DNA from 2 places in the Paenibacillus sp. FSL R10-2788 genome. Region 2 is predicted to be linked to the other one. Evidence: predicted binding sites of a transcription regulator. Region 2 holds the regulator's gene; the other holds the start of a gene.
The links. The regulator LexA, encoded in region 2, represses DNA repair genes until DNA is damaged. The targets are predictions, from matches to a motif close to CGAACATATGTTCG.

Region 1: NSQ50_RS23295 (YolD-like family protein) is a predicted target of LexA. The motif match lies at 1,792-1,805, and genes of this name have one in related genera.

The regions. Positions count from the first base shown of each region.
Region 1 covers NZ_JBBOQA010000001.1:5,225,821-5,232,160, forward strand. The annotation lists gene NSQ50_RS23280 (WGxxGxxG family protein) at 1-376, opposite strand, end outside; gene NSQ50_RS23285 (M15 family metallopeptidase) at 452-1,138, opposite strand; gene NSQ50_RS23290 (hypothetical protein) at 1,256-1,420, shown strand; gene NSQ50_RS23295 (YolD-like family protein) at 1,417-1,752, opposite strand; gene NSQ50_RS23300 (hypothetical protein) at 1,967-2,527, opposite strand; gene NSQ50_RS23305 (PH domain-containing protein) at 2,645-3,133, shown strand; gene NSQ50_RS23310 (glycosyl hydrolase) at 3,207-4,682, opposite strand; gene NSQ50_RS23315 (cytidine deaminase) at 4,856-5,272, opposite strand; gene NSQ50_RS23320 (NucA/NucB deoxyribonuclease domain-containing protein) at 5,379-5,810, shown strand; gene NSQ50_RS23325 (hypothetical protein) at 5,892-6,041, opposite strand; gene NSQ50_RS23330 (YjfB family protein) at 6,191-6,340, shown strand, end outside.
Region 2 covers NZ_JBBOQA010000001.1:3,833,485-3,846,628, reverse strand. The annotation lists gene NSQ50_RS17070 (methionine gamma-lyase family protein) at 1-352, shown strand, start outside; gene NSQ50_RS17065 (MerR family transcriptional regulator) at 415-825, shown strand; gene glnA (type I glutamate--ammonia ligase) at 859-2,187, shown strand; gene NSQ50_RS17055 (hypothetical protein) at 3,099-3,788, shown strand; gene NSQ50_RS17050 (DUF5316 domain-containing protein) at 4,211-4,414, shown strand; gene NSQ50_RS17045 (cupin domain-containing protein) at 4,450-4,941, shown strand; gene NSQ50_RS17040 (MBL fold metallo-hydrolase) at 4,942-5,724, shown strand; gene NSQ50_RS17035 (hypothetical protein) at 5,774-6,352, opposite strand; gene NSQ50_RS17030 (hypothetical protein) at 6,572-6,952, opposite strand; gene NSQ50_RS17025 (L,D-transpeptidase) at 7,105-7,443, opposite strand; gene lexA (transcriptional repressor LexA) at 7,621-8,247, opposite strand; gene NSQ50_RS17015 (LysM peptidoglycan-binding domain-containing protein) at 8,499-8,912, shown strand; gene NSQ50_RS17010 (DUF896 domain-containing protein) at 9,022-9,231, shown strand; gene NSQ50_RS17005 (hypothetical protein) at 9,281-9,802, shown strand; gene NSQ50_RS17000 (HAD family hydrolase) at 9,837-10,622, shown strand; gene NSQ50_RS16995 (FixH family protein) at 10,886-11,311, shown strand; gene metH (methionine synthase) at 11,491-13,144, shown strand, end outside.

The sequences.
Region 1 (6,340 bases), 1.4 Mb from region 2:
AGCCCCAGTTAGATCCTTTGTTAGTTGCAGCATTCGTTGTTGTACTAGTTGCACGGTATTTGCCGGTCTGTGTGGTGTTGGTTGCCGGGTTGACAGTGCTGTTGGTTCTGTAGTTGTTAGGTCTGTAATTATCATCGATGCGGATCTTATCTTTCATAATGCTCTCATGCTGATTCATTGTTCCCGTGGTGCCGTTCATTAAATTGCCTTCCGTATTCATCATCCGAGTGTGTTCCGCAGTCCCATCCATCCCGGTATTCGCGGCTGGGATACCGCCCAATGCTGCTGATCCCACGGCATTTGATGCATAGCTAGCTCCCATTAGACTCATTGATAATACAGTACCGCATGCAAGGCTTGTTATCAGCTTGTTCACAGTGTTATGCCTCCCTTTAAGGTTAGTTATCACTGATAATTTCCCCTTGGACGGCACTGTCTATGCATGGTGGTTTTACTCTTTTACTACATTAACTGTCTTAGTCACAGCATCATAAGTAACCTTTGCTCCAAGCGCCTCAGCCAGCGCACGTATGGGCACATAGGTTATTCCGGTATCAAGAACGCCATCGGTAAGCTTGCGGCCGTTTAGGTTAATGGTCACTGTAACGTCTTTGTTCACCTGATCATCCCCTCCGGTAATCTTTTTTAAAGCCTCTTTGGCTTGGTCCGTCGTTGGACGTTTACCTGCCCGAAGTTGATCTATAGTTAAACCGAAAGTCATTTGCAGATGTGAATAATCTTTAAAAGAGGTCCAGTCCCCGCCCCATTCTAAACCAAGCCGCTTAGCCTCCTGTACAACCTCTTGCCAATCCGCTGTCTTATCCTTATCACCATCACGATTGATATCCCAAGAAAGGCTAGTGCCATTCGGCAGCAAAAGCGCAAAATCAAACGCAAGACCATAATTATGATAGCTGGTACCGCCTTTAGCGTTGGTAACTATCGGTCCTGGTTTGCTTCTCCCCTGCGCATACAAAGCATTTTGCTCAGCAATGGTCCGTAGACCCTGAGTAATAACGATAGGGACTCCTCTCGCATGGCTTTGCTGAATCAAAACATTCGCACCTGCCGCCAAGACAGGATGAAGCCCGACCAGACGCGCCGCGGATTTTTCCCTCAATTGCTCCAAAGTCAGCATAGAATCACCCCTTTGGTATATTCAATGATGCCGCTGCCCTATTTGCCTGTACCCCTGTCCCCTTTAGGATGATTTCCACAAAAAAGGACAAAATATTTAACGAAAGGTGGGAGACATATGGATATTCATAGCGATAGCTATAAAGTTGCAGCCCTTAGTGAACAGGAAGAAGCACTGGAAATTATTCGGAATGCTGAAGCTTCCATTGCACATCTGACCGGTAATCCTACCGTTACCTTAATCGCTTATGAGAAAAGCGAAGGCAACGGTTCTCAGCATTAAACGATGTAGACCTCGACAATATCATCCACATCGATCCACTTCCATTCCTCCGCCCACTGCAGCTTAAACTCACGCGAGTGGGTGTGAATGGAAGTCACAAAACCACTTAACATCGTATTTTCAAAAGGGTCAAAAAGAACAACTGTCACTCGTATATGACTCCGCAACGACAAAGCCAGTGTACATTCAATCTCCTCCAGCTTCTGCTCATCCAGAATAGGCTTGATGCGGCGCAGCGTTTCCCGTTCATCTCTTATAATTCGTATCTTATGCTCCGGCAGCATCATGCGGCTGCTTTCCCACAGCCCGTTTTTCTCCAGCTTTTTGCCCATGGTAACCCCTCCTTAATTATATATCTATTCCTCTCAACACGAACGTATGTTTGTATTATATCCGCATCTTCGCATATTAATCAATAATTAGGAAAAAGATACCTTTTTAAGGGTCACTCTTTATTCAAAAGATGTATATTAATGTATATCTATTCAAGCTAAAATTCGCAGCAAAAAGACGCTGACAGATAAACTGCGCAGCGCCTGATTTGATTTATTCTTGAACAACGTCCCCAGACTCTGAGGTAGCCTGACCTTCGGAGTCTATAAGTCCTGTTGCTTCTCTTGCCTCGTTAAGCTTGGAAATACCGAATAACATCGCTACATCAGCGTTCTGATTCAATTCATTAAATTGCTCAGCCGTAACGTTTGCGGAATCAGCACCTTGAGAGGCCTCTTCTTTTAAAGAATAAGCACTTTCAAAGGCAACTTTAGACTCTTCGAGCAACTTCCGAATGTCTTCAGGCAAGCTGGAGGAAATTTTTACTTTCTCGGCTTGATTCGATAAATCAGTTGCGGTACTCTGGAATTGCTTAATTTTCTTCTCCAACTGCTTGTCCGTGAGTTCTCCTGCTGAATAACCAGCAATGGCTTCGTTGAACTCCGCTAAAGAAGTTTTTCCTGACTCTTCAAGTTTAGACATTTCATTGTAGAAGTTTTGCACGGTCTCCTGCACTTCTTCCTCCGTGGCAGGTGCCGATGAAGTTGAATTATTGCTGCAGGCGCTAAGGATGACAGTCATCATCAGCATTCCTATTAGTAAAGCTTTTTTCATTATTTATCCCTCCACTTAACAGGATAATGTCGGTTTGTGTAAAGCGCAAATGAAATATATGTAAAATGACTGTTATGTTATAATTATTTTAATTGTGATCAGAAAAGGAGGGTATTTATGCCTTATTGCACCACCTGCGGAGCGGAATACAAGCAGGGCGCTAAATTTTGTGGAGAATGTGGAACCAGCCTTAACGGTACCGCTCCAGTGACCGCCCATCGACCAGCAGAAGATAATCATGTCAATCAAGAAGTTGTGCTCTGGAAAGGCAAACCTGCCGGCATCTCAGATCGACTTAAAGGAATTATAGCTCTTAACACAACTTCATATACCATTACAAGTCAGCGCATTATGTTAAAGACCGGACTTATCGGTAAAAATGTTGAAGAAATCGAATTGCTGCGCGTACGCGATTTATCCGTGAAACAGTCAATAATGGACCGGATGCTTGGCATCGGGTCATTAACTGTATTTTCTGATGATGCCTCAGCGCCTCAGCTTCTTTTTCGAAAAATCCATGATGCCCAAACCGTCAAAGATGTTCTGCGCAAAGCCGTTCGTGACGAAAAGATCGCCAACAACATTAGCTACCGCGAACAAATTTAAGACGCTCATACGTAAAAAGGCCCCGGAAAACCGGGGCTTTTTGCTTGCGCTTGTACACTTGAAGTACTCTTTTTTAAGGAAGATAAAATGCCCCCGCTGGGATAACCCCCTTGATCTGGCTAGGACTCTCCCACTGCAAAACAACCCGGGCGTCGCCCGCATTCTCATAATACTCCACCTTTATTTCATACGGCTTACCTGCTATCAGACTTATGCTTCCTTTTCGTTCCTGGCCGCTCTGATTCACCCAACTATCAATGACTAGCCCGCCATCAATCCATACCCGTATCCCATCATCAGAGTAGGAATAAATGGTATAAATCTCGCTAAAAGCAGCCGTCAGCTTCCCACTCCACCGCACAGAAAACGCATCTACACGAATGGCAGGATCAGGCGAACCTTGTCTCCATGAAAAGTTAATATTGGCATCCCTACGCAAAAGTGCAGGTGTGCCGCTAAGCGTCATGTTATTGTAGTATTGCCCACAGAGTCCACTCTCCAGCACACTATCCCCGATAGCAGCGAAAGCGGCGGCCTCAGCAGCATACTCCTCTCGTGTGAATACCATTTTGTCGTTCATAAAAGCTTTTATCACAGCATCGGTATTCTTCTCATAGAGGAGTTTCCCCCAGGTCAGCTGATAAGACCATTTGGGCTGCGTTTTGGACAACAGTTCAGCAGACGGAAGCTCTCCATTCTCACCAATCGCAATCAGCTTGCCACGACCCAGATCCCATAAATTATCATAATGGCTAATCTTGAAATCCGCGTCATAAATGTCGAGCGCCAGCACATCTACCTTATCACTGCCCGGATAGTATTCTGCCGGCTCATCACACCACTGATTTTTTGCATTTGGACTCCAAACCCACAATAAATTATGCAGCTTATGATAATTGGTAAAACGATCGAACATAAGGTTCCACAATGCAACGTAATTGCTCTTTTGCCCCCACCAAAACCATCCACCATTCATTTCATGATACGGCCGCCAAAGTACAGGAATCCCTGCGTCATTAAGCTTTTTCAGCGACAGGGCTATCTTATCCAGATCAGCTAACAGCGCATTATACTGGGTGGTACCTGAGGTTATATATTTATCAAAATCAGCATTGCTTAGGCTCGTATTTACATTCCCCCAAGTTGGCGCTGTCCCCGGTAATGCAGCGTGATAACACATCGTTACGATCCCGCCGGCCCTAGACCAGCGTATCGCACTGTTGACGACCCAATTCCGCTGATTGTCAATTAGAGCCTGGGACTGATTATTGATTGCGCCCAGCTCGTAGCCATGAAGCGCAGCATATTGCCCACTGGTATTTTTAAGCTTCTCCATAAGCTCGTCTGCACTTTCCAAATAATCATGTTGGCCGCTTATCACACCCTTTCCCTGCAAGTAATAGAGGGTATTCAGCAATAGCTGAGCCGAGGACGACAGTCCCGAATCCGCCGGAGCCATTTGTAATCTGCGAAAAGCCATCTGCCACTGCACATCGCCCACGAACCTTGATGCTGAATCAACCATCTGACGAATAATCCGCTGCTCCATCTATTCTCACCATCCTTTTAAATCTTTTTAAGTTATAGTATGGGGACAATAGTGACATGAACTCAGCGAATGGACATGAAGTTGTAAAATAAGTTGGGACGATATAAGGAACTGCTGAATAATTTCACGGCTCAACAAAAAAAGGAGCTCAGCGGCTCCTCATTACTTTTTTCTTATCTCGTGTACCTTAAAGGCAATAGCTCAGTGATTTCATATTTAGCTAATCGGTCATCCTCCGATACAATTATCTTGCAGTCTATTCCGTAATCCGCAATTAACTCTCGGCACATGCCGCAGGGAGAGACTACTTTAATCTCTTTTTCCTCGCTGTCTGGATCAGAATGCCTTACCGCAACAATCGTATCAAATTCCTTATAACCTTCGGATATCGCTTTGCCAATCACCATCGCTTCTGCACAGACTGTAATCCTCCCCATGCTGGCTTCCACATGTACCGCTGTAAAAATCTCTCCTGTTTTAGTACGAAGCGCTGCACCCACATGATGACGCCCCCATTCATAACGTCTGGTAATTATATCTTCGGCAGCCGTAATAAGCGTCTGATCCTCAATGGTAATTATGTACTCCATATCCAGTTACGTCCTCCTTTATTTTACCTAATTATATTAAATCGCACTGAATTATGATATAAGATATACTATTTTAAGTGCCAAAAAAGGAGGAGCAGAATTGAAAGTGAAAAAATGGATCTCCAGTCTCATCATTGTTGCATTACTTGCTTTGGCTAGTTACTGGTTTGAACAAAACGGAGAGCCTACAGACCCCTCGTCTCCATCCAATTCGAGTGTTGTTCAGCTAACCTTCCCATCAGACCGCTATCCTGAGACCGCCAAGCATATTCAGGATGCCATTGCGAAAGGTGAATCCGCCACATGTACGATTAACCGAGAGCAGGCTGAAGAGAACCGCAAAGAGTCCTTAAAAGGGATCCCTACTAAAAAGGGATATGACCGGGATGAATGGCCAATGGCTATGTGTGAGGAAGGCGGCGTTGGTGCCGACATTGAATACATAACGCCAAGCGATAACCGCGGGGCAGGAAGCTGGGTTGGCAATCAGCTGGAGGATTATGCAGACGGAACCCGGGTGGAATTTATGTTTAAATAACGATCTGTCTGACCATCCCCAGGCAACAGAATAGCCCCACCTGGCATTCGCCAGACGGGGCTACACTTCACATCAGCTAACTTAGAATAAGCAAGCTTTAGTGATGATAACCAGCAAGATGAAAAGTACCAGGATTGCTCCTGTAGAAGTCCAAGGACTACACACCGGACCTACTGATGCTGGACTTACTACCGGACCTACGTTACAACCACAACCATGTTCCATACCCATTTTCAATTCCTCCTAATGATTAATGACTACAGCACAAGATATGTAAAAAGGAGATAAGCCGTTTGGGCGAATTGGCAAACAAATGCCAATCACCTAATGAATTGAAGGCGGACAGTCGATAAACAGGATATACACAAAGGAGGTGCAATATGGATATAGCTGCATTATCAATGGCAATGAGCCAAGCATCCTTAGCTCAAAATGTTGGGATACAGGTCATGAATATTGCCAAGAATCAGGCTGAAACCCAGAGCCAAACTATGGTGGAAATGCTGGGCAAAAGCGTTGCTCCGAATTTG
Region 2 (13,144 bases):
GAAACCAGCGTGGAATGAACCTCGTACAGATTTGATTCAGGCGGTTTCCTTTGATGGACCGGATCACTTAATTGCCTTCGTGCAGGGAATTCAACGTGCTGCGGCGGTAGACAGCCATGTAGTTCCAGAACCATGGGATATGCCGGGATATGAACATCCTGTCATCATGGCGGCAGGTACGTTTATACAAGGTGGTAGCTTAGAGTTATCGGCAGATGCGCCTATCCGTGCGCCTTATATCGGCTATATGCAAGGGGGATTAACCTACTCCCATGTCAAATATGGCGTTTTGATGGCACTCCAAAGTATGCGTGATCGAAAATTACTGTCAGAAAATCTTACACACCATTGACACGCTGTATTAGGAAATGTACAATGAGATCAGAAAAAGATCATTGGAAGGTTGGATGAGTCATGGGTGATGAAATCCGCAGAAATATGGCATTATTTCCTATTGGAATTGTAATGAAGTTAACTGATTTATCTGCAAGACAAATTCGTTATTATGAACAGCACAGTCTAATCGTACCTGCACGTACATCTGGGAATCAACGTTTGTTCTCTTTTAATGATGTTGAGCGCCTATTAGAAATTAAGGCCTTGATTGAAAAGGGTGTTAACATTGCTGGCATCAAGCAAGTAATGAACCCAGTCTCTAAGGAATCCGAAGAAGCTACTGTGATTACCCCTGACACAGAGGTTAGACGTAGAGAGCTATCAGATTCGCAGCTTCACCGTTTGCTGAAGCAAGAACTAGTTTCCGGTAAAAGACCGGGACAGGTATCGCTTATTCAAGGTGAGTTATCCCGGTTTTTTAATAAATAATAATATACAGAGTTTTGAAAGGGAGAGGATCACGTGAGCTTTTCTAAAGAGGATATTTTACGCATTGCCAAGGAAGAGAATGTTCGTTTCATTCGTCTGCAATTTACAGATCTGTTAGGTACTATCAAGAATGTAGAGATTCCGGTTAGCCAATTGGAAAAAGCACTCGACAACAAAATGATGTTTGATGGTTCCTCCATTGAAGGTTATGTACGGATTGAAGAATCCGATATGTATCTCTTCCCAGATCTTGATACTTGGGTAATCTTCCCTTGGGTGACTGATAGCCGTGTTGCACGTCTGATTTGTGACGTGTATATGCCTGATGGTACTCCATTTGCTGGAGACCCACGTGGTATCCTGAAGCGTTGTCTGAAGGAAGCCGAAGAAATGGGCTTTACAGCGATGAATGTTGGACCTGAACCTGAATTCTTCTTGTTCAAAACAGACGAAAGAGGTAACCCAACTACAGAATTGAACGACCAAGGTGGTTATTTCGACTTAGCTCCTACGGACTTAGGAGAAAACTGCCGTCGTGAAATCGTATTGACCCTTGAAGAAATGGGCTTTGAAATCGAAGCATCCCACCATGAAGTGGCTTCCGGCCAGCATGAAATTGATTTCAAATATGCTGACGCGATCACTTCTGCTGACCAAATTCAAACCTTTAAGCTCGTTGTGAAGACGGTTGCCCGTCAACACGGCTTGCATGCAACTTTTATGCCTAAACCTTTGTTTGGTATTAACGGATCGGGTATGCACGCTCACCAATCCTTGTTTAATGGCAAAGAAAACATGTTCTACGATGAAAGTGACAAGCTAGGTCTGAGCAAAACTGCACGTTACTATATGGCTGGTATTTTGAAGCACGCTCGTGCTTTTGCAGCGATTACTAACCCAACAGTGAACTCTTACAAACGCCTTGTTCCTGGTTATGAAGCACCTTGTTACGTAGCTTGGTCTGCAAGTAACCGTAGCCCGATGATTCGTATCCCGGCTTCGAGAGGGCTTAGCACACGTGTTGAAGTTCGTAATCCGGACCCGGCAGCTAACCCATACCTCGCACTTGCTGTTATGTTGAAAGCAGGGCTAGACGGAATTAAGCGTAAGCTTGATCTTCCAGCCCCAATTGACCGTAACATCTATGTGATGTCTGAGGAAGAGCGTATTGAAGAAGGCATCCCGAGCTTGCCATCCGATTTGAAAGAAGCGCTAAGCGAAATGATCCGCAGCCATGTAATTACCGAAGCTCTCGGCGAACATGCGCTGGCTCACTTCTACGAGCTGAAAGAAATCGAATGGGATATCTATCGTACTCAGGTTCACGAGTGGGAAAGAAACCAATACATGACTTTGTACTAGAACCTTTAAACCCTTGACACCTTTGGTGTTGAGGGTTTTTTTGTTTGGGCAAAATAGTGGTTTTGTAACCATCAATGATATGTCTACGAAAAATGCCCGCGAAATGCCCACAAATAGCTGAGGTTAAGGTTATTCGAGGATGTTTTACAGGTGAATATCAAAATTGGCATATTGTTGATTAACAATTTTAACGTGTAAGAAGCTGTTCATTTATCATAAATAATGGGATATGATGGGATATAGAAGAATTAAATGCAGAGACGGAGGAGTGAATTTGGATATAGTTTGGTCAAACTTAATATTAACTTTGATAATTTTCGGGATATTAGTGGTTTTGATTTTTAAAGGTATAAGTTTATTAGTAAGAAGTTATAAATCAAAAAAATAACTCTTCAGACGAGTGTACATAGTCATGACAGACATTGCTTATATTCTCGCATCGCTCTGACTTTTAAAGGATTTATCAAAGAGTGTTGACACAAATCTGAGTTACAGATCATTAAGGATGGCGATTTACAGAACCCCCCCGTGGTTGGCTGTGAGTCGCTATTTTATTATTTTTGTATATTCTAAAAGTGTTAAAGTAAAAGTGATTGTAAATTTTTTTCACTTTAATTGATTTATCGTCTACCTTGCTCTTGCTCAGTCCAATTAACCTTATGAAACCGAGAAGAACTAAGATCTCATGGGTCACTTTATGGAATCTGGTGGCATTAATTAAGATAGTAGGTGCCCGAATCGTCCGGGAACAATTTGAATTTCGAGCACAACTCCATAGCTGTCAATAAGAGTGAGTCGATTGAATGAAATTTTTCAATCCGTAGCAATAAAAATGAAGAAAAGATTTTGAAGAATAAGAGGACACGTTAGTCATGTGGGTAATAACTATTATAGTAATAAGGAGGTGCGTAATGAAAAAAATATTATTAACTACAGCTACTAGTATTCTTCTGTCTGCCTCAATTCTCGGTGCATGTAGTAACAATAAAACAACAAACGAGGCAGAGCCTACAGCGTCAAGTGCAGCGCCTACGCCAGTTGTCGAAGCTACAACCACTCCCGAACCTTCTGCTACTCCTTCTATGGAGGCGCAGGAGTCCGCCAGTCCGGAGGCCACAGATCCTCTAGCATCCGATCGACCAAAGACCAAAGCATTTGGTGAACAGGAGGGAGGGGTCTCAGGGCAAGAAGGTACACTTGGGCAAGGTGATGGATATTCCCTGTATGTTTTTCAGGGTTTCACACTAGACTCACAGTCTGGTCGTTTATCATTAACTGAGGATCCAACCTATTATGCCGAAATTGAACACTTGCCTGCCGGTTACGATCTCACAGCTTTGAAGCAACAGGGACAAACCGAGCTTTCTGCAATTGGTAAAGCAAACGACCATAGCGGGGAACTAATTGAACATCCTCTAGGTTTTGCAGAATTATATCTGCAGGCTACCAGTGATAAGGGGATAGAAGATTATATGGTCTGGAAAAATCAGGCGGGGGAAGCTTTTCTTTTTCGGATACACAATCCTAAGGGTGATTCGTCGAATAACTTTGCACCTTGGGTGATGGTTTCACTGGCAACACTTGAACTTGAAAGGAATTAAGTGTAAACAGAACCGAAGGGGTTGTATGGAGTAGAAGAAGTGTGCCATAACCATAATCAAAAAATGGTTGTTGGCACACTTCTTCTTTTTGGTACCTTACTTCATTTGAACGCCAATTTCCATTTGCTGAGGTTGCAAATTTCGCGTATGAGCCCGGTGTAGGACCCAGCAGACCTTATATGAAGCTTTATCCCACATTTTGGATACTAAAGGACCCCATAGTCGCTATTGGCATTAAAAACACTCAATATGAGCCTCATTCTTAGGAATAACGTCACTGGAGTCCGAAACCATGCTCCAAAGGCTGAAAATAAGCAAATAGCGTCATCTGGGTCCGAAAGTCATGGCGCGTAGCAGAGGAATTTAATGTTAAAATATCTTATATATAGATAACTAATTCTTACCTGCGAAGGAGTAAGTTCATGCAAATTTTTATTTACATAGGCTTGGGATTTTTTATAATTTCAGGTATATGTGTTGGAGCCTTCACGACAGGTACACAACAAAGAGGTAACTTTTATTCGGAATCTAAACAAGACCGTAAAACTAAAAACAAAGTAGCGAATGGGTCCGCTTTAGGTGGTCTTATTTCATTAGCTATAGCTGGGATTCTTTATTTGTTGTAATTGAACGCAAAATTTAAGGAGGAGGAGTGTTGCAGATGGTGAAGATTTTTAATGAAAATACGGTCTCATTTACTCAAAAACAGTCCCCGATCCCAGAGTTTGCTTGGCATACGAGTGAAAGATTAGCTGAAATGGTGGGCTCCAAGCATTTAGTTTTTGATATCAGATCTTTAGATCCTGATAAATATTCTTATCCTTATCATTTTCATAGAAATGCTGAAGAGATATTTGTGATTTTAGCGGGAAAAGCGATGTTAAGAACGCCTGAGGGTATTACGGAGGTTACGGAAGGAAATGTAATATTTTTCGAAATGGGACCGGAAGGGGCGCACCAGCTTTATAATCATACGGATGCACCATGCAGGTATCTGGATCTCCGAACGAATCAGGGAATAGATGTTTGCGAATATCCAGACTCAGGCAAAATCAACATTTTGCCTTATCAAGAAATCTATCAAGCGGATGAACAGGCGGATTATTATAAGGGTGAAGAGCATGTAAGGGAAAAATGGAATGGGGGAGCGTAATTGATTAAAGATCGTTGGTTTACAGTAACGGAAATTGATCCGACCACCTATGCAATCAGTGAATATGGACATTGGGAAAAGGTGCATTCTTTTTTACTCTTGGGGCAAAAACAAGCCGCGTTAATTGATACGGGATTAGGTATTGATAATATAAAAAGAATAACGGATCAGTTAACGGATTTACCTATCGCTGTCATAACTACACATGTGCATGCAGATCATATTGGCAGTCACGGACAATTCGAGACAATCTATGTTCATAAAGAGGATGAGGATTGGCTGATTAACGGAATAAAAGGCTTGTCCCTTGCCCAGATTCGAAAGGATATGAGTCGAGACATCACCCTTCCTGTTCCTGAAACCTTTGATCCTAACACCTACATACCTTTTCAAGGGAAACCAACGGCTCTTTTACAAGAGGGGGATGTGCTCGACATAGGTGGGCGCGAAATAGAAATTTACCACACACCAGGTCATTCGCCAGGTCATATCAGCCTATTTGATCATGCCAACGGATATCTGTTTACAGGTGATTTATTATATGACGTTACGCCAATCTATGCTTTTTACCCTTCGACTAGTCCGGTTGATTTAGTGGCATCCTTAGAGAAGATTACAGAAATTCCAGGGGTTACCCAAGTATATGGCTCTCATAATACGCTGGGTTTAGATCCATCTATTTTACAAGAGGTCAAAAAGGCAGTTCGCGAGTTACGTGAGCAAAAGGTAGTGGCACATGGTACGGGTATTCACCAGTTTGATGGGTTTAGTGTGCAATTTTAGGTTCTTTCTATTTCGAAATCAAATGAGAGGTATGGCGATAACAACTTAATTATTCAGATACGATTGACCTGAAGAGTGCATGCAATTGTTGTACTTGGGAGTAAGCTTCCTTGTACTGGTTGTCGGATTGTCGAATAGGCAATAAACCCGGCAAGAAGGAAATACAATACACAGGCGTTTCTTTGCTGTTCATATATATTTTAAGCGTGAGTTCTTCTATCACATTAGCTTCTTCATCAGGTTCCTTAAGGACGTTAATATCTGCACTAGTTGCAGTTGTTTTGCTGTTTTGTTGTCTTTTGGAGACTTTTGAAAGGGTAAGTGCGTTAACCACAATCTCGGATCCCATTACATTATCGAAAGAGTATAGCTTTGCTACTGCTTTTTTGTTGTTCTTCGGATTTCTGGTGCCTATTGCTAATTTTTTATTAGGTTCGTTAAGTGCGATCAAGTGAGATTGATTGGGGGGAATGAATGTTTTGGTGAAAATGATGTTAAAGGATGCAGCCGCATTAACTAGCATAGAAATATCAGATGAAGTGGATAGCGTTTTCAATTTTATAATGGCGGCACTTAGAATTAAAACAACTCCTAAAATAGCAAATAAGTACACTAAGATAATCAGCATATAATCACCTCCCAGTTATCTCATTAGACTCAAATTGTTGCTTATTGAAAGATATGCCTGAATGATCCCCACTAGTATCTTTTAAAAGGGAAATTCGTGGAATTATAGGATCGGCTTCGGAATTAGCCCAAAAAAAGCACCCGGAGAAACCTGCCGATTCTGCAAATGGCGCAAAATTGGGGGTTGCTGCAAGGGTGCTTTTTAAGGTAAGTATGTAACCTATAGAAAATTGAAGGCAGTGATATGATCGGTATAAACAATCAGCTGTTTGTATTCGATCGGAGTCCCATAACTAGCATAAGGTCTTACAGTAACGTCATTGAGGACAACAAAGTTATAGCTGAAATTTTTATCAGGGTGTTCTGCTCCCAAATAAGATATGTATTCGTCTACTATTACATCATCCATCAAAGATTTTAAATCAAATACATCCTCTTTGTTGGAGACGGCTGGAGAGACGATTCCCTGAATGCTGCCAAAAGAGGTGAGCAAATTCACTTTTTTTCCACTAGCTTGTTCATCATTTAAAAGTAAACCGGACAGCTTACCCAGTGCATCGACTTTAAAATCGACGAGGGTTCTAATTTTTGAGTTATTCAAAACTAAACACATCCTTTTCAATTTGCAATCCTGTTAACAATATTCGACATATAATCACCAAACTCCTAGTATGCTAATGAAAAAATACTTACTTATGTAATGACCCCCATTCTGTATATGGTGATTTGGGGGCTGTGACGTCCTCAGCGAATTCAATTCCTTATCGTTACTCGTGTTCCTATAGGGACGATAGCTGCGAGTGTTAACACATCCTCGTTGTACATCCGGATACAGCCGTGGGATACCTCTTTCCCAATGGAGGAAGGATCATTCGTTCCATGAATCCCGTAGTGTGGTTTAGACAGTCCCATCCAAAAGGCACCAAAGGGACCGCCTGGATTGGGTTGTTTGTTAATAATCGTGAATTCTCCCACTGGGGATTGGGTTAACATCTTACCAATACCGACAGGGAAACCTCTAATCACAATATCATTGTCCAGAAGATATAACATTCGTTGGGTCAGATCTACAATAATTCGGTAATTTGGCATTATGCACAACACTCCTTTCTAATTAGGATATGAGCAGAACGCCTAAACGGTTATTCATAGAAAATGCCCATTTTAGCGAACGAGAACAAATGTTCGTTAGTGGTTGAGAAAGCAAAATACACAGAAAAAAGGCTGTTCCGCATTTGCGGAACAGCCTTTTATGGTAGGAGTGCATACTTAGTGGATATCTCGAAACAATCCGATGACTCTTCCGAGAATAGTTACGCGATTAAGGCGAAGAGGCTCATAAGCTGGATTCTCCGGCTGAAGCCGTATATGATCACGTTCCTTGTAAAAGGTCTTAACGGTTGCTTCATCTTCTTCAGTCATGGCTACAACGATATCTCCGTTGTCCGCTGTTTGTTGTTGGCGAACAATTACATAATCACCATTCATAATGCCAGCATCCACCATACTATCACCCATAACTGACAGCATAAATACTTTGTTGTCACCTACATAGTGAGTAGGAAGTGGGAAGTAGTCCTCGATATTCTCTGTAGCAGTGATAGGTACCCCGGCGGTAACTTTACCTACGACAGGAATCCGTGAGATGGTCTGGGCGAATTGGTGAACATTCTCTGAATCCTCTTGGCCTAGTAATTCTATTGCACGTGGCTTCGTTGGATCTCGACGAATAAGTCCCTTCTTCTCAAGCCGGTCCAAATGACCGTGAACTGTGGAGCTGGAAGCAAGGCCAACAGCTTCTCCAATTTCCCGGACGGAAGGTGGATAACCCTTGCTGCGGACTTCGCTTCGTATAAATTCCAGGATCGCCAGCTGGCGACTTGAAATCTTTGACATTGGAATCAACCCCATATAGTAATGTTTGGGAAAATTATAACATAGAACTACCGTTCGCACAAACATAAGTTCTAACTATTATAAATATTAATCTGCTAGAGTTAAAAAATGGTAGACAAATGATAATAAAATGAACCACTTGAGTCTCTCGAAAAAAAGAGAACAATTGTTCTGAAATAGTATTGAACAAAACACATGTTCGTGTTATTATGAATTCGAAAGTAAGAACAAGTGTTTGGAGGATGATAATTATGCTAAAATACAGTACATACCGCAGCATCTACGATAAGGCCCCAGTGGTTGAATCTTTAGGACATAATGACGTTGCCCGTAATTCCGCTAAGGTGAAAGAGATAACGGAACGTTTGCTAGGAGGGATGATTTCGTTGTTCCGTCAGGACTTCTTTATTAAGTTAATATTGATTATCGTGCTAGTATTTTCTGGCCTAACAGTAGTGGGAAATGTATTTGCAGGATCGACGACTATAATGAAGGAAGAGAAGCGGATTGTGGTTGAACGTGGAGATACACTATGGAGTATTGCCCTTAAGAATAAACCGGCTGATATGAAGACAGTTGTTTATATAGAAGGAATTAAACGTTCAAGTGGGATTAAGAGTAGTCAAATTAACGCTGGAGACATACTTACTTTACCTATTTATTAATTTTCTGAGAACATAATAGAATGACCAGTAGAGCTTGCAGGGAGTAGACCTTGACAAGCTCTTTTTCTCATGGCAGAGTTAGAATTAATTTATAGGGGGAGGGAAAGTATTGAATATTGATGAGTTGGTCGCGCGAATTAACGAATTGGCACGCAAACAGAAGAGCGTAGGCCTTAATCAAGAGGAAGTGGCGGAACGCGCCAAGCTTCGTGAAATTTACCTGGGGAATATCCGCAATAACTTCCGAGCACAATTAAATACTATTGAAGTAGTAGATAACGATGAGCATGAACAAGGTAACAAGGGGCTTAAACATTAGCTCGCTGTTCCTTTTCATAGATATTTCAGGATGACTAGGGGGAACGCACATGGCCCGTTCTTGGGAAAGAATGGTTCAACGCAACACACAGCAAATCAACAAGCAAAGAAAGAAACAAGGCAAGGATACGATTTATGCCTCTAAATCTCCTACCCAGAATGCCGAAGTCTTTAAAGGTCGCAACATTGCATTTCCGGTAGTGTTAGTGATACTTGGCACTATGTTTTGGGTAGTTGGTTCTATTGATCAGGCCAAAGGAAATGGCATGCTGGCTAATTGGTTGGGAGTAGTACTGTACTATTTGCTGGCAGCGCTATTGTTCTTCCGTCGTCCGTACTTGAAGGTGGAAAAAGCAAGACTGTCTACTATTAAATTCAATCGCGAACGCGGGCTTCCAGCTGCAGATATTGAGAAAATCACCCTTTCGCGTGGAGCTGTAGTCATTAAGCACAAAGGGAAACGTACGAAATGGATTTTCACAAGACTTATGAATCGCTATGATACTAATGCGATGAGTACACGATTAGAAGCATTTGCTAAAGCTCACAACATTGAAGTAGTTCACGAATAGAACTAGACCAGTTAAAGGGAGAGGGAGACCTGTAATGCCAATTTCTGCTGTACTATTTGACCTTGATGATACATTGCTGTGGGATGATCGGAGCGTCGAAGAAGCATTTCGTTCTGCTTGTGAAGCCGCCGGGGATACGATTGATCCACAAGAACTAGAAGTTGCAGTTCGTAAGGAAGCAAGTAGCTTGTATGAATCTTATGAGACGTTCCCATTTACAAAGATGATCGGAATTAATCCATATGAAGCACTCTGGGCTAACTTTACGGCAGGTGAACAGCCAGAATTCCGTCAATTGGAGCAGCTTGCACCGGTTTATCGTAAAGAGTCTTGGCGTCGCGGACTTGCAGCCTTAGGGGTGGAAGACGAAGCACTAGCTGAGACCTTGGCAACTAAATTCGCAGCAGAGCGCAGAAAACGTCCATACATCTATGAAGAAACAATGCATGTACTGGAGCAGTTACGGGGTCAAGTGAAGCTTTTGCTACTTACGAACGGTTGTCCTGCACTGCAACAAGAAAAACTAGATGGTGTGCCAGAGTTAATTCCTTTCTTTGATCATATTGTGATTTCCGGAAGCTTTGGTAAAGGCAAACCGGATAAGGAAATTTTCCTGCATGCTTTAGAGCTTCTTGATGTAACTCCTGAGCAAGCGGTTATGGTCGGCGATAAGCTTACAACGGATATCCGTGGGGGGCTGGCAGCAGGGTTGACCACGGTCTGGATTAATAGAAAAGGTAGAGCACCTAGTCTTGATATTCATCCGGATCATGAAATCAATCACCTTGAGGAGCTTCTTCCACTAGTTCAATCCTTGTAAGATATACAGAGCTATTAGCTCCAACATAAAGACTTTATAAAAGCAGCGAGTTTCTAAGATCCTAAGAAACTCGCTGCTTTTCTGTACATACATACTAACATAAGGATTTCATTAGATTTTTTAAGTAAATGATTTAAGTCACAAGTCTAATGCGGAATTGATGCAAAATACTGAAAAACCAATAATAATGTGTATAATAGATGGAGATGTATAACATGAATTGGTAGATTTTTATTATTCGATAATGATTGGGAGGGCTCCAAATGATGAGATCGAAGAAATTAGTCGCTGTATTATTAGGTGCAACACTTTTAGTACTAGGTGGATGTTCTTCAAATGGAACCAAGCATTCAGAAATACATAACATGAATATGAACATGTCTATGGAACCTATCAAAGTCGAACTACAATGGAGTCCTGAAGAAGTTGTTGTAAATCAAAAGGTAACCTTTGAAGCTGTGGTGACCCAAGATAACGAGGCAGTAGATGATGCAAAAGAGGTTCTGTTCGAAATTGTGAATAAAAATGATAAGGGACAGAAAATAGAGCTTAAGGGAAAGCTAACAGGTAAAGGAGTCTATCAAGCTGAAGGGACCCTTGAAAAGGAAGGACAATATAATGTCACTTCACATGTGACAGCCCGGACACAGCACTCTATGCCTAGCAAAGAGCTGTCTGTGAAACCATGATTCAAAGGTTCACAACGGTTGCTGAGCAATAACAGATAAAGCAGAGTGGAAAGGAAGGCTTTTCGAAATTCCTTTATTCTGCTAAACTTACTCTAATGTTTTACTGGGGGGACTATTAGTTGGCTAAATATACACTTGAGGAAAGCTTACAACAAAGGATTTTGATCCTTGATGGCGCAATGGGCACAATGATCCAACAGGTGCCTCTTACTGGAGAAGATTTTGGTGGCGATGAGCTGGATGGCTGTAATGAAATGCTGGTATTAACACGTCCAGAAGTCATTCAGACGATTCATGAGCAGTATCTCGAAGCAGGGGCTGATCTCATTGAGACTAACACATTTGGTGCAACCTCTGTTGTACTGGCTGAATATGATATTCCTCAGCGCGCACGTGAGATCAATCTAGCGGCAGCAGAGTTGGCTCGCAGAGCAGTAGACAAATATGACACACCTGACCGTCCGCGATACGTCGTGGGGGCTATGGGTCCAACAACAAAAACGCTCTCAGTAACTGGAGGCGTTACTTTCCAAGAGCTAGTTGATAGCTATGAGGAACAAGCAGTGGCATTGATCGACGGTAAAGTAGATGTTTTGCTGCTGGAGACCTCTCAAGATACACTTAACGTTAAAGCTGGAAGTATTGGTATTCGTAATGCTTTTGAAAAGACTGGCATCACATTACCGGTTATGATTTCAGGAACAATTGAACCAATGGGTACTACACTGGCGGGTCAGAATATTGAAGCATTTTATATCTCATTAGAACATCTGAAGCCTATCTCTATGGGCCTCAACTGTGCGACTGGTCCAGAGTTCATGCGGGATCATATTCGTTCGCTTTCGGAGATCTCCTCGGCAGCCGTGAGCTGTTATCCAAACGCAGGATTGCCGGATGAGAATGGACATTATCATGAATCTCCAGATTCTTTAGCTCGCAAGATTGCAGCCTTTGCTGAAAAAGGCTGGCTGAATATTGCGGGAGGCTGCTGTGGAACGACACCAGAGCATATCCGTGCGATGAAGGAAGCACTTTCCGAATATCCTCCACGCCCGCTGGCAGGTAATCATCCACCTGCACTTTCAGGTATTGAGCCTATCTATATTGAGAACGACAACCGTCCTTACATGGTTGGTGAACGTACGAATGTACTTGGCTCTCGTAAATTCAAACGTCTTATCGTCGAAGGTAAATATGAGGAAGCCTCAGAAATTGCCCGAGCTCAGGTAAAGAGTGGGGCACAGGTTATTGACGTGTGTGTACAAGACCCTGACCGCGATGAGATTGAAGATATTAAGCTTTTCTTAGAACTGGTTGTGAAAAAGGTTAAAGTACCTCTGATGATCGATACTACCGATCCTAAGGTTATTGATTTAGCTTTGCAGTACTGCCAAGGTAAGGCGATAATTAACTCTATTAACCTTGAAGATGGTGAAGAGAAATTCGAGCTGGTGACGCCGATCATTCATAAATATGGCGCAGCTATTGTTGTAGGTACCATCGATGAGACGGGACAAGCAATTAAGGCGACAGATAAACTGGAAGTGGCTAAACGCTCCTATGACTTGCTAGTGAACAAGTATGGTTTAGCAGGAGAAGATCTTATTTTTGACACGCTGGTGTTCCCTGTAGGAACCGGAGATGAACAATATATCGGTTCAGCAAAAGAAACGATTGACGGCATTCGTTTGATCAAGGAAGCACTTCCAGGTGTTCATACGATCTTGGGCATCAGCAACGTCTCCTTTGGATTGCCGGAAGCGGGACGTGAAGTGTTGAACTCAGTATTCCTTTATGAATGTACAAAAGCTGGATTAGATTATGCGATCGTAA